Regions from separate parts of the Mesorhizobium sp. BHbdii genome, predicted to be linked through region 1. Evidence: predicted binding sites of a transcription regulator. Region 1 holds the regulator's gene; the other holds the start of a gene.

Region 1 (5,573 bases):
TCCAACTCGGCCGGCGTCGCATAGCAGTAATAGGCTTTGCCGAGCCGCACCAGCTCCTCGGCGACCGCGCGGTGGCGCGGCGCGCGCTCGAGCTGCGATACCGGCTCGCCGTCCCAGGTGAGGCCGAGCCAGGTGAGCCCATCGAGAATGGCAGCGGTTGCCGCATCGGTCGAACGCTCGCGATCGGTGTCCTCGATGCGCAGCAGCATCTTGCCGCCAGTGTGTTTCGCATACAGCCAGTTGAACAGCGCCGTGCGCGCCCCGCCAATATGCAGGAACCCGGTGGGCGAGGGGGCAAAACGGGTGACGACCTTGTCGGACATGGAACTCTCAGGCAAGCGCAGGAAACGGATGTGGTTGCGCGGACTTTCGCGCGTCGCGCGTTCATGTAGCATAGGAGGTCAAGGGCGCAAGGGGCAGACCCGATGGCTGGACCAGGCCGGGGCGTGGACGAGAGCGAGGGCGCGATCACAAGCGTCAGCGAACGATCGCTGTTTGCCGACGTTCCTCACGCCGAGCCGCTACCCGCTTCGCTGCCTGCATCGCACCCGGCCACCCAGCCTCTTTCGCCGGACCGCTCCGCGCCAATACCGGCTCCACAACCGGGGCCCGTCATTCGTTTCCGCCGACAGCTCAGCCATCTTTCACCATCCGGTATCCGCAACAGCGTGGCCTCGGCAGCCGGCCTGGAACTCGACCGCGGCGTCGCCTTCCTGCTGGTGCCGGTTTTTCTGGCGTGCGGGGTGATCGTCTATTTTTCGCTTACCGTCGAACCGGACTTTCCGCAGCCCATTGCCGTCGTGGTCCTCGCGGCATTGTGTGCGGCTGTCACCCGCTCATGGCGCAAGACGCATCTGTGCTTCATGGCAGCGTTGCTGTGCGCACTCGGTGTTCTCGCCGCCAAGGTTGAAACCTGGCGCGCGGGAACGCAGATGCTCGGTTCGGAAATCCAGACCCAGCTCACCGGCCGTGTCGTTAGGCTCGATCAGATGGCGAACGGCCGGATCAGGCTGACCATCGACGTGATGTCGACCGCCCGGCCGACACTGCGTTATGCACCGGGACGTGTCAGGGTTTCGGCACGCAAAATTCCCGCTGAGATGACTGCAGGCTCGGTGGCAACCGGTTATGTGCGGCTTTTGCCTCCGACTGGCCCGGTTAGGCCGGACAGTTATGACTTCTCCTTTGACAGCTATTTCGCCGGTATCGGTGCCAGTGGCTTTTTCCTCGGCAATCCGAAGATCGTCGTTTCCGAGAATGTGCCGTTCGCCGCGCGCCTTTCTTCCTCGATCGAAAAGGCGCGCGAAAACATTGCCGACCATATCAGGGACAGCATTGGTGGCGCCGAGGGGGAGATTGCCGCCGCACTGATCATCGGTGTGCGTGCCGGCATTCCCGAAGAGATAAACGAATCGATGCGGCGCACCGGCATCTATCACATCATCTCGATTTCCGGCCTGCACATGGCGCTTGTCGCCGGCACGATCATGGGATTGCTGCGCGGCGCCTTTGCGCTGTTTCCCGATTTTTCGTCACGCCGGCCGGTCAAGAAATATGCGGCTGCTGCCGCACTCCTTTCCATCGCTGCCTATCTCATTTTTTCCGGTATCGTGGTCGCGGCTGAACGCAGCTTCATCATGCTGGCGGTAATGCTTGTCGCCGTGCTGTTCGACCGAGCGGCACTTACCATGCGCAATCTGACGATTTCTGCCATCGCCGTCATCGTCGTGTCGCCGCACGAGGTGGTCGGCCCAAGCTTCCAGATGTCCTTCGCCGCGACTGCTGCTCTCGTGGGCGCCTATGCCGGCTGGTCCGACTATCGTGCCGACAGGGCCACGGCGCCGCCACAGCGACGGTCGCCGGTCGCTTTCGTCACGCGAAAACTCGCCGCTGGGACAGGTACCATCGCAATGACCTCCATCATTGCCGGCAGCGCCACCGCGCTCTTCGCCATCTGGCACTTCCAGCGCGTATCGCCGCTTAGCCTGTTCGCCAATCTGGCGGTCATGCCAATCGTCACGGTCGTCATGTTCCTGGCCGTCCTCAGCGCTCTGGCAATGCCTTTCGGCTTCGACGAACCTTTCCTCTACATGATGGGCAAGGGACTGACGGCCATGATCGCAATATCGGGACGGATTTCCGAGCGGTCGCCGGTCGATGCAGTCGGGCTGATCTCGTTGCAGTCGGTTCTGCTGGTGACGGTCGCCCTGGTCATCGCCACGATCGCGACGACATGGTTGCGGCTTGCGGCACTTCCCTTTGCGCTCGCCGGCCTGCTGACGATTTCCGACACGCGCGCCCCCGATGTGCTGATTTCGGAAGATGCGCATCTGGTGGCGCTGCCGATCGGCGGCGGCGAACTTGCCGTCAACCGGGTGCGTTCGAACGAATTCACCACCGACAACTGGAAACATGCGCTGGTTTCAGCGACCATTGTCGAGCCGGAGACATTCGAAATAGGAGACGTGCGGTTCGACGTCGCCGACCCGGCCGACCTGCCGCCTGGAGCGCCCTTCTACTGCACTGCCGGCCTGTGCCTCGCCCGGCACCCGTCCGGCGCGATCATCGCACTCGCCGACGACCGCAAAACCGCACGGCCAGCCTGTGCCTTTGCGGATTTGATCGTCATCGACGATGCCACAGCCTATTATAATCCCTGCCGCAATCCGCTGGTTCTCGTCGTCACCAAACGGCAGCTCGCTCGCATGGGCAGTGCCGCCGTCTTCTTCGATCCGCTATCAGCGACGACGCGCGCAGAAATCCGTTTTGCCGTCAGACAGCCATATAGGCCTTGGCACGAGCAGCGGAGATATTCGCGCGAGGCGAGGGGCTTGCCACCATACCGCAGGGCCGAGAAACCCAAGAAACCTGCCGCTCAGTAACGCCGGATCAGTCCGACGAGCTTGCCTTGCACCTTGACCCGGTCCGGCCCGAAGATGCGCGTCTCATAGGCCGGATTGGCGGCTTCCAGTGCGATCGAGGCGCCCTTGCGGCGGAACCGCTTCAGCGTCGCTTCCTCCTCGTCGACCAAGGCGACGATGATCTCGCCAGGCTGAGCGGTGTCGGCGTTGCGGATGATGACCGTGTCGCCGTCGAAAATGCCGGCCTCGATCATCGAATCACCCTTGACCTCCAGCGCGTAGTGCGTGCCGCCGGTGATCATGTCCGGTGGTACCGAGATCGAATGCGTCTGGTGCTGGATGGCGTCGATCGGCACACCGGCAGCGATGCGGCCCATCACCGGTATGGAGATGGTGGCAACGACGTCGTCGTCATTGCCGGCCGCGGGCAGGCGCGAAGGCGCCGGTTTGATCTGTCGTCCGAGGCTGCCCTGCCCAAGGCTGCCCTGAATGACGCTTGGCGAGAATTTGCGAGCCGCATTGAGGCCGGGCGCGATCGAATCGGGCAGGCGCAGCACCTCCAGCGCGCGGGCCCGGTTGGGCAGGCGGCGAATGAAACCGCGCTCCTCCAGCGCCGTGATCAGCCGATGGATCCCCGATTTCGAGGCGAGGTCGAGCGCTTCCTTCATCTCGTCGAACGAGGGCGGAATGCCGCTTTCCTTCAGCCGCTCGTGGATGAACATCAGCAGTTCATGTTGTTTGCGTGTCAGCATCGCGACCCCCAACAGAATCAGAAAAACAAACCCAGAACAAACACTATCTGTTCCAGTTGTGTTCCGCAACCGTTTAAAGTTTAATGAATGTGTTGACGTTTTGTTCAGCGTAGCATCAGCACGCTACACGCGGCGCCCGTCGCGGCTGGCGGAGCGAATGGCTCGCGCACGATCAGCCCGTTGGCGTCGGCCAGCATTTTGAGCATCGAGGAATCTTGGATGCCGAACGGGGTCGCTAGTGGCGTGCCGTCTTCCTTCACCACCGCGCGTACATAGTCCTGCCTGAGATCGTTGGCCGGCATGGCGGCGCCGAGCCGCGCCTGACGCATGTCCTGCCGGAAGGCGCGGCCGCCGAGCCGCGCAAGCAGCGGCTTCAGAAAGAGCTGCGTGCAGACCAGACTCGCCACCGGATTGCCAGGCAGGCCGATGCAGCGGATGTCGCCCAGCCGCCCGAACATCAACGGCTTGCCAGGCCGCATGGCGATTTTCCAGAAATCGAGCGTCATGCCTTCACCGGTCAGCACGTTATGGACCAGGTCATGGTCGCCGACCGAGGCGCCGCCCAGCGTGACAATGACGTCGGCGCCTGCGTCGACCGCTTGTTTCACCAGCGTGGCGATCGCCTCCTTGCGGTCGGGGGCGATGCCGAGATCGAGCGCGCTGGCGCCGACCGAGCGGGCCGCGGCGGCGACGCCATAGGCATTGGACGAGATGATCTTGTCGGGGCCAAGGTCGCTGCCCGGCGGCAGCAATTCGTCGCCGGTGGCGATGATGGCGATCAGCGGCCGTTTCACCACGCTGACCTGCGGGTGGTTGGCCGACGCCGCCAGCGACAATGCCGCCGGATCAAGCGGGCGGCCTTTCTCCAGCAGGACGTCGCCCTTCGAGAAATCGAGCCCGAGGCGGCGGATGTTGCGGCCTTCAACCGTCGACGCGGTCACTTCGACGCTGCCGCCGCCGAGATCCCTTGCATTCTCCTGGATGACGATGGTGTCGGCGCCTGCAGGAAGCGGCGCGCCGGTGAAGATGCGCACGGCCTGCGCCGGGCCGACTGTTCCGGCAAAGCCGCGTCCGGCCGGCGCCATGCCGATCACCGAAAGTCTTGCGGGCACGGACGCGACGTCCTCGGCCCGCACGGCATAGCCGTCCATGGCGGACGCGTTGAACGGCGGCTGGGTGCGGAGCGCCAGAAGCGGCTCCGCCAGCACGCGGTCGGCGGCGTCCATCAGGGCGACGCATTCAGCCTGCAAGGGCGCAGCATCCTCAAGCAGGCGCTCGAGCGCCTCGGCGACCGGAAGCAGTGCCATTATTGGCCTGCCCCCTTGGCGTCCGCCTTGTAGTCGCCGGATTTGCCGCCGGTCTTTTCGACCAGCCTGATGCCCGAGATCACCATGGCGCGGTCGACCGCCTTGGCCATGTCATAGATGGTCAGGCAGGCGACCGAGACGGCGGTCAGCGCTTCCATCTCGACGCCGGTCTTACCTGTGACGCGGGCCAGCGCCGTGACCTTCAGGCCTGGCAGCGTCGCGTCCGGTTCGATGTCAACGGATACCTTGGTCAACAGCAGCGGATGGCAGAGCGGGATCAGCTCATGCGTCCTCTTGGCCGCCATGATGCCGGCGATGCGCGCCGTGCCCAGCACGTCGCCCTTTTTGGCATCGCCGTCGAGAATCATCTTCAGCGTTTCGGGCCGCATCGCGACAAGACCTTCGGCGATTGCCGTGCGCGTCGTCTCCGCCTTGTCGCCGACATCGACCATATTGGCTTCGCCTTTCGCGCCAAGATGGGTGAGGGCGGCCGTCATCGTCAGTCAGCCTTAGAGCGACGTGCGTCCGTTTGGACGCGCAAAGTACGCTCTAACCCTTTGAAACTATGCATCGTGCTCTCCAAAAATCGATTCCGATCTTCGGGTCGATAGATGAGCCGGCGCCTTGCCCGTCAAAAGCAGGCGCGTTGCAGT
Region 2 (5,573 bases), on a different contig from region 1:
GATGCATCGGCAGGATCATCGAGGAATAGAGCCGCGCGGTGATTTCGGTCATCCGGTCAAGCGACAGCGTCATGCCGCCGTCGATAGGCACCATAAGGATATCGAGCCGGCCGATGGCGCCGTAATGCGCATCCTCCAGCCGGTGGTGCAGATGGCCGAGATGGCCGATGCAGAGTCCCGCCACTTCGAAAATGAATATGGAATTGCCGTCCTTGCCGAGATCGCCGCCATTGCGGATATCCGTGGGCACGTTGCGGATGTAGACATCGTCCACGACAACGGCGTGGCGCGCCGGACCGCCCTCTGGATTCCAACCGCGCAGCACATATTCGATGGCGGGATCCGGATGGTCCGAATAATGGGTGCGGTGGGCCTTGTTCATGGTCACCACGCGCGGCAGCGGGTCAGCGCCATAGACGCCGGAAAAGTCGGTGGCGATCCTGACGCCAGCGGGCGTCTCGATGATGTAGGTCGAATGGCCGGCATAGGTGATCGTAACGTCGCCGTCGACGAAAGCCTCGGCCAGCAGAGGCGTCTGCGCTGTGAAGCTGGCATAGGTGGCCGACGGCAGCGCTTCGGCGATCGCAACGCATCTCGATGGCGGCGGCTCTTCCTGGGCCGACGCGGCGAACGGCCAGAAAGCCAGGGTCAGCAGAACGGCAGCAGATGGGCGGAGCATGACTGCCTCCCGTGGCAGGATCGGCGCTCATGCTACGATAACGCTAGCAATTGTGATGGCTATCGTCGGGACAGTCACGTTTTCGCGAGCGCCGGAGGGGTTGGTAGTCCGGGCCTTTTGTCCCGACTTGCGCGACAAATCGCGCGGAATGGAACGCGCCATGGCCCCGGCCTCCCGACTGACATCGCCAGTGATCAGGGCGTCGGACGGAAGACGCCGTTCTCGTCGCGCTTGAGCGGTGCGGTTTGCCGGGAAAGCGGCACGCCGGGCGCTTCGATGACCGAAACGCCCTCCGTCCAGTCGGCGGGTGCAATCGCGACGTAACGCGCATATCCGCCTGACCCGCCGAGCGGCTTGGCAAAGCCGATTGTGACCAACGCCCCGGCCTCTGGCACCTTGTCGAGATTTGCAACGCCTTCTGCCTGAGTGAAATCGTTGTGAAGCAGCCAATGTTCGCCTTCGAGATTGGGCGTGGTGTCGGTGTCGAGCGGCTCATGACCATGAAACAGAATCCTCCGCTCCAGATGCAGGAACTTCAGCGCGTCCAAACTGACGCCTGGAAACGGCTTCTGGTTGAAACGGGCGGCATCGGACCATTTCTTGTGCCAATCCGAACGCACGAAGACGACCGAACCCTCCGGTATGCGGCCGTGCTCCTTTTCCCATTCTTCGATGTCAGCGACCTGGAGGTGATAGCCTTCGTCAGTCTGCACCTTGCCGCTGATGTCGATCACGACGAGCGGCCGCACGGCATAAGTGGCCGGCAGGTCGCTGATCGTTGCACCGAGTGGGTTCCAGTGGGAGGGCGGATCGAGCTGCGTGCCATACTGGTCTGTCGTCAACTCGTAGGCGCTCGCGACGAACAAATGCTTGTCGTAGGTGAACTCTTCGCCGGCCTTGACGTAGCCCTCGATATCCTTGCCGGCGACAGCCGGTTTGAACTTGGCATTTGCGAAGCCTGGCCATACGGGCTGCACCGGCTCGAAGGCATGGGTCAGATCGATGTACTTGGCCGATTTGAGCGTGTTCTCATAAACCGACCAAAGGGACGATTCCTGCGCCACCGCGATCGCCGGCACTGACCAAGCGGCTCCGAGTAAGGCGATACGAACGAATTGAGATACATTCATCTGCAATCTCCCCTAGACGTCGCCGAGTATCGCGAGTTTCCCGCAGGACGACAAGCATATGCATTCCTCGCAGGAGTGTCGCGCCAATACGGCTTCCACCAAGCCGCTTTCCGCCCACGGCTTGAGCGCCGCCTCATCCCAGCGGAGGACGCGCTATTCCCTCGCCCGCTTACCGGAGAGGGACGCCCTTCACTTCACCGGCGCCACCCAGATCTCGGCGTCGAGCCTCTTGGTCGCGAGGCGGCGCGCGATGGCTTCGGCGCTGCGGGCGTTTTTCGACATGGCCGCGGCCTGACGCTTGCTGATCACCAGTCCTTCGGCCAGTGCTCGGTTTTCCGAAAACACCCGCGACAGGAACGGCACGCGGCTGCCGCGCGCCCGCGAGAACCGCGCCGGCATGGTTTGCCTGGCGGTGTGGGCGACGACCTCGTCGATCCAGCCCTCCGCCAGCCGTGCGCCCGGCTCCAGCAGCAGCAGCCAGTCGCCCTTGGCCTGCCTGATGCCGGCAGCAATGCCACCGCTCGCCACATAAAGGCAACCGGCATGTTCGGCAACGCGGTGGGTCTGATCGGTCGAGCCGGTGTCGCAGACGATGACATCGCGCACCACGCCCTCGACCGCGCCGCCGATCAGCGAGGCGAGCGTGCGGGCAAGTCTTTCCTCGTCATTCAGGGTCTGGATGAGAACGCTGAGCATCGTTAGCCGAATAGCGGAAAGCCGGGCGCAGCGCCAGTTTTTGCGTCGCATCATAAAATTGTTCTTGATTTGTTCTAGAAAACGAAATAGGAATAATTTCATGAACAGAGCGATTCGACAGCCAGCCGACAGTCCCTGGGAGAGGGCGAAAATGGAACAGATCGTGCGTGCCGACATTGCAGCCTTTGGAGCAGGACGAGCCGAGATGGCCAATGCGATGATCGAACAGAGCGGGATGCGCGTGCGTCCGGAGCGCAATCGCGGTCGTTCCGCGGGCATCAATCCGTCCGGGCGGTTCGAGCCGGTCAGCCGGCATGTCTTCGACGACGGCTGGAATTCGCTGGAGGAGTTGCCGCCGTTCAAGACGGAGGTGCAGGTCGAGAAGCCGCGCACCATCATCACCCGCAACGAATCACCCGATATTTCCTTCGACCGCTCGATCAACCCCTATCGCGGCTGCGAACATGGCTGCGTCTACTGTTTCGCCAGGCCTACGCATGCCTTCATGGGCCTGTCGCCGGGGCTGGATTTCGAATCGAAGCTGTTCGCCAAGCCGGATGCGGCGCGCATGCTCGACAAGGAACTGTCGAAGGACGGCTACCAGCCGCGCACCATCGCCATCGGCACCAACACCGATCCCTATCAGCCCATCGAGAAGCAGTACCGGATCATGCGCGAGATCCTCGAAGTGCTGGAGGCGCGCGGCCACCCGGTCGGCATCGTCACCAAATCCGCGCTGGTGACGCGCGACATCGACATCCTGTCGCGCATGGCCGAGCGCGGACTGGCCAAGGTGGCGCTGTCGGTGACGACGCTCGAGCGCATGCTGGCGCGCACCATGGAACCCCGCGCCTCGACGCCCAGCAAGCGGCTGGAGGCGATCAGGCAGCTTTCGGATGCCGGCATTCCGGCCTCTGTCATGGTCGCACCGATCGTCCCTGGCCTGACAGACCAGGAGATGGAGCGCATCCTCGATTCGGCCTACGCGGCGGGCGCGCGTGAGGCGGGCTACGTCCTGCTGCGGCTACCGCTGGAGGTCGCGCCTATCTTCAAGGATTGGCTGCTGCGCCATTATCCCGACCGCTACCGTCACGTGATGTCGCTGATCCGCTCGATGCGCGACGGCAAGGATTACGATTCGGAATGGGGCAAGCGGATGAAAGGCTCTGGCCCGTATGCCTGGCAGATCGGCCGGCGCTTCGAGATCGCCGCCAAACGGCTTGGTCTCAATGCCGAGCGGCGGTCGCTCAGGACCGACCAGTTCGTCGCTGCGGCCAAGGCAACCGAGCAACTGATGCTGCTTTGAATACATCGTGTGCCGCCGCTGCCGGCGGCACATGGAAAAATCCGTCCGGCCTGTCCTGTCCCCGGGCTTGCAGACGGTGCCCTCCGGGTCCGGTGCCTCACCGACCCGGAGGGGCTTGCGGAGAATCGGAGCCGATGCGAACCTCGCCGCAACATGGCTCGCGCGCGTTCTGATTCTCCGCTTCTCTTCGAAATCGTCGAGAGACCCGATTTCTCCTTCGAGACGAAGGCGATGGCCGAAGGCCTGTGGCCGGTGGCGGGAATGGACGAGGCCGGCCGCGGCCCGCTCGCCGGGCCGGTCGTCGCGGCAGCGGTGGTACTCGATCCCGCCAACATTCCCGATGGTCTCGACGATTCCAAGCGCCTCAGCCATCTGCAGCGCGAGGCGCTGTTCCTGAAAATCCTCGGCTCCGCTCTTGGCGTGTCGATGGCCTCGGTCAGCGCGGAAGGCATCGATGGCAGCAATATTCTCAAGGCCAGCCTCGAGGCGATGCGCCGCGCTCTGGTCGGGCTCTCGGTGCAGCCAAAGCTGGCCTTGGCCGACGGCCGAGACGTGCCACCCGGACTGCCATGCGAAGGAAGAGCGCTGATCAAGGGCGATCAACGCTCGCAGTCGATCGCCGCCGCCTCGATCGTCGCCAAGGTGATGCGCGACCGCATGATGTGCGGCTGCGGCAGCCATCACGCGCATTACGGGTTCGAACTGCATATGGGCTACGCCACGGTCCGCCACCGCACCGCAATTGAGATGCATGGACCGGTGGCGCGGCTGCACCGCGCGTCCTTCGCACCGTTCCGGCTTGGCGGAACCGAAGTGCTCGATGAAGAGAGCCTTTCCGGCCTGGATTGAGCGATTCGGTCGATCCTCGCGGCGAATGCAGCTGAGCGCGTAATCTCCCTCCTTTGAGGGGGAGATGTCGCCGAAGGCGACAGAGGGGGGTCGCCTCGGCTGGCGCTACGCATGTAAGACGAAAAAAGAAGGTTGGCGATTCACGCGCAGCTACCCCCTCTGGCCTGCCGGCCATCTCCCCTCGAGGGGGAGATTATCCTCGCCATAACAAAAAAGCCGCCAGGTTTCCCGGGCGGCTTTCGATGACTTCTGGATGAAGTCGCTTAATTCAGCTTGGACTTCACGTCCTGAAGCGAGGCCTTGAACAGGTCGGCGCCGGCCTTTGCGTCAATCTTGCCGGCGAGCAGCGTGCGGGCGGCTTCGACGGCGATATCGACGGCGCTGGCGCGCACCTCGCTGATCGCCTCGCGCTCGGCCTGACCGATCTTCTGTTCGGCAAGCGCGGTGCGCCGGGCGACATAGTCCTCGGTCTTCTTGTGCGCCTCGGCAGCCAGCATGTCGGCCTCGCGCTTGGCGGCGGCGACGATGTCGGCGGCCTCCTGCTCGGCTTCCTTGCGCTTGCGCTGGTATTGACCGAGCAATTGCTGGGCCTCCTCGCGCAGCCGGCGCGCTTCTTCAAGCTCGTTGCTGATCTTGTCGGCGCGGGCGTCGAGCGCCTTGGCGATCAGCCTCGGCACCTTGATGTAGACGGCAATGGCCAGGAAAATGACGAGGGCAACGGTGGCCCAAAGCGTCGCGAGTGATGTGGCGTCCATGATGCGCTCCTCACCGGGCCACGGATTTGACGGCTGCCGCGATCTCGGCCTTGCTGGCCTTGCCGCCGACAAGCGCCTCGACGATGGCCGAAGCAGTGTCCTCGGCGATCGTGCCGACTTCCTTCATGGCATTGGCCTTGATGGACGAAATGCGAGCC

What was found. Region 1 encodes LexA, which represses DNA repair genes until DNA is damaged. Its sites were predicted from a motif close to TGTTCNNNNTGTGTTCNG; they were not measured.
Region 2: the regulator LexA is predicted to act here: its motif matches at 2,565-2,582, upstream of ACWTU8_RS19755 (PA0069 family radical SAM protein).

What each region holds. Positions count from the first base shown of each region.
Region 1 is NZ_JBSPKX010000001.1:1,731,437-1,737,009, forward strand. It holds gene gltX (glutamate--tRNA ligase) at 1-323, opposite strand, end outside; gene ACWTU8_RS08400 (ComEC/Rec2 family competence protein) at 426-2,882, shown strand; gene lexA (transcriptional repressor LexA) at 2,876-3,613, opposite strand; gene ACWTU8_RS08410 (molybdopterin molybdotransferase MoeA) at 3,718-4,920, opposite strand; gene moaC (cyclic pyranopterin monophosphate synthase MoaC) at 4,920-5,417, opposite strand; gene trpC (indole-3-glycerol phosphate synthase TrpC) at 5,484-5,573, opposite strand, start outside.
Region 2 is NZ_JBSPKX010000003.1:608,259-613,831, forward strand. It holds gene ACWTU8_RS19740 (MBL fold metallo-hydrolase) at 1-679, opposite strand, end outside; gene ACWTU8_RS19745 (cyclase family protein) at 874-1,809, opposite strand; gene ACWTU8_RS19750 (glycosyltransferase) at 1,999-2,505, opposite strand; gene ACWTU8_RS19755 (PA0069 family radical SAM protein) at 2,657-3,811, shown strand; gene ACWTU8_RS19760 (ribonuclease HII) at 3,965-4,660, shown strand; gene ACWTU8_RS19765 (F0F1 ATP synthase subunit B) at 4,924-5,415, opposite strand; gene ACWTU8_RS19770 (F0F1 ATP synthase subunit B) at 5,426-5,573, opposite strand, start outside.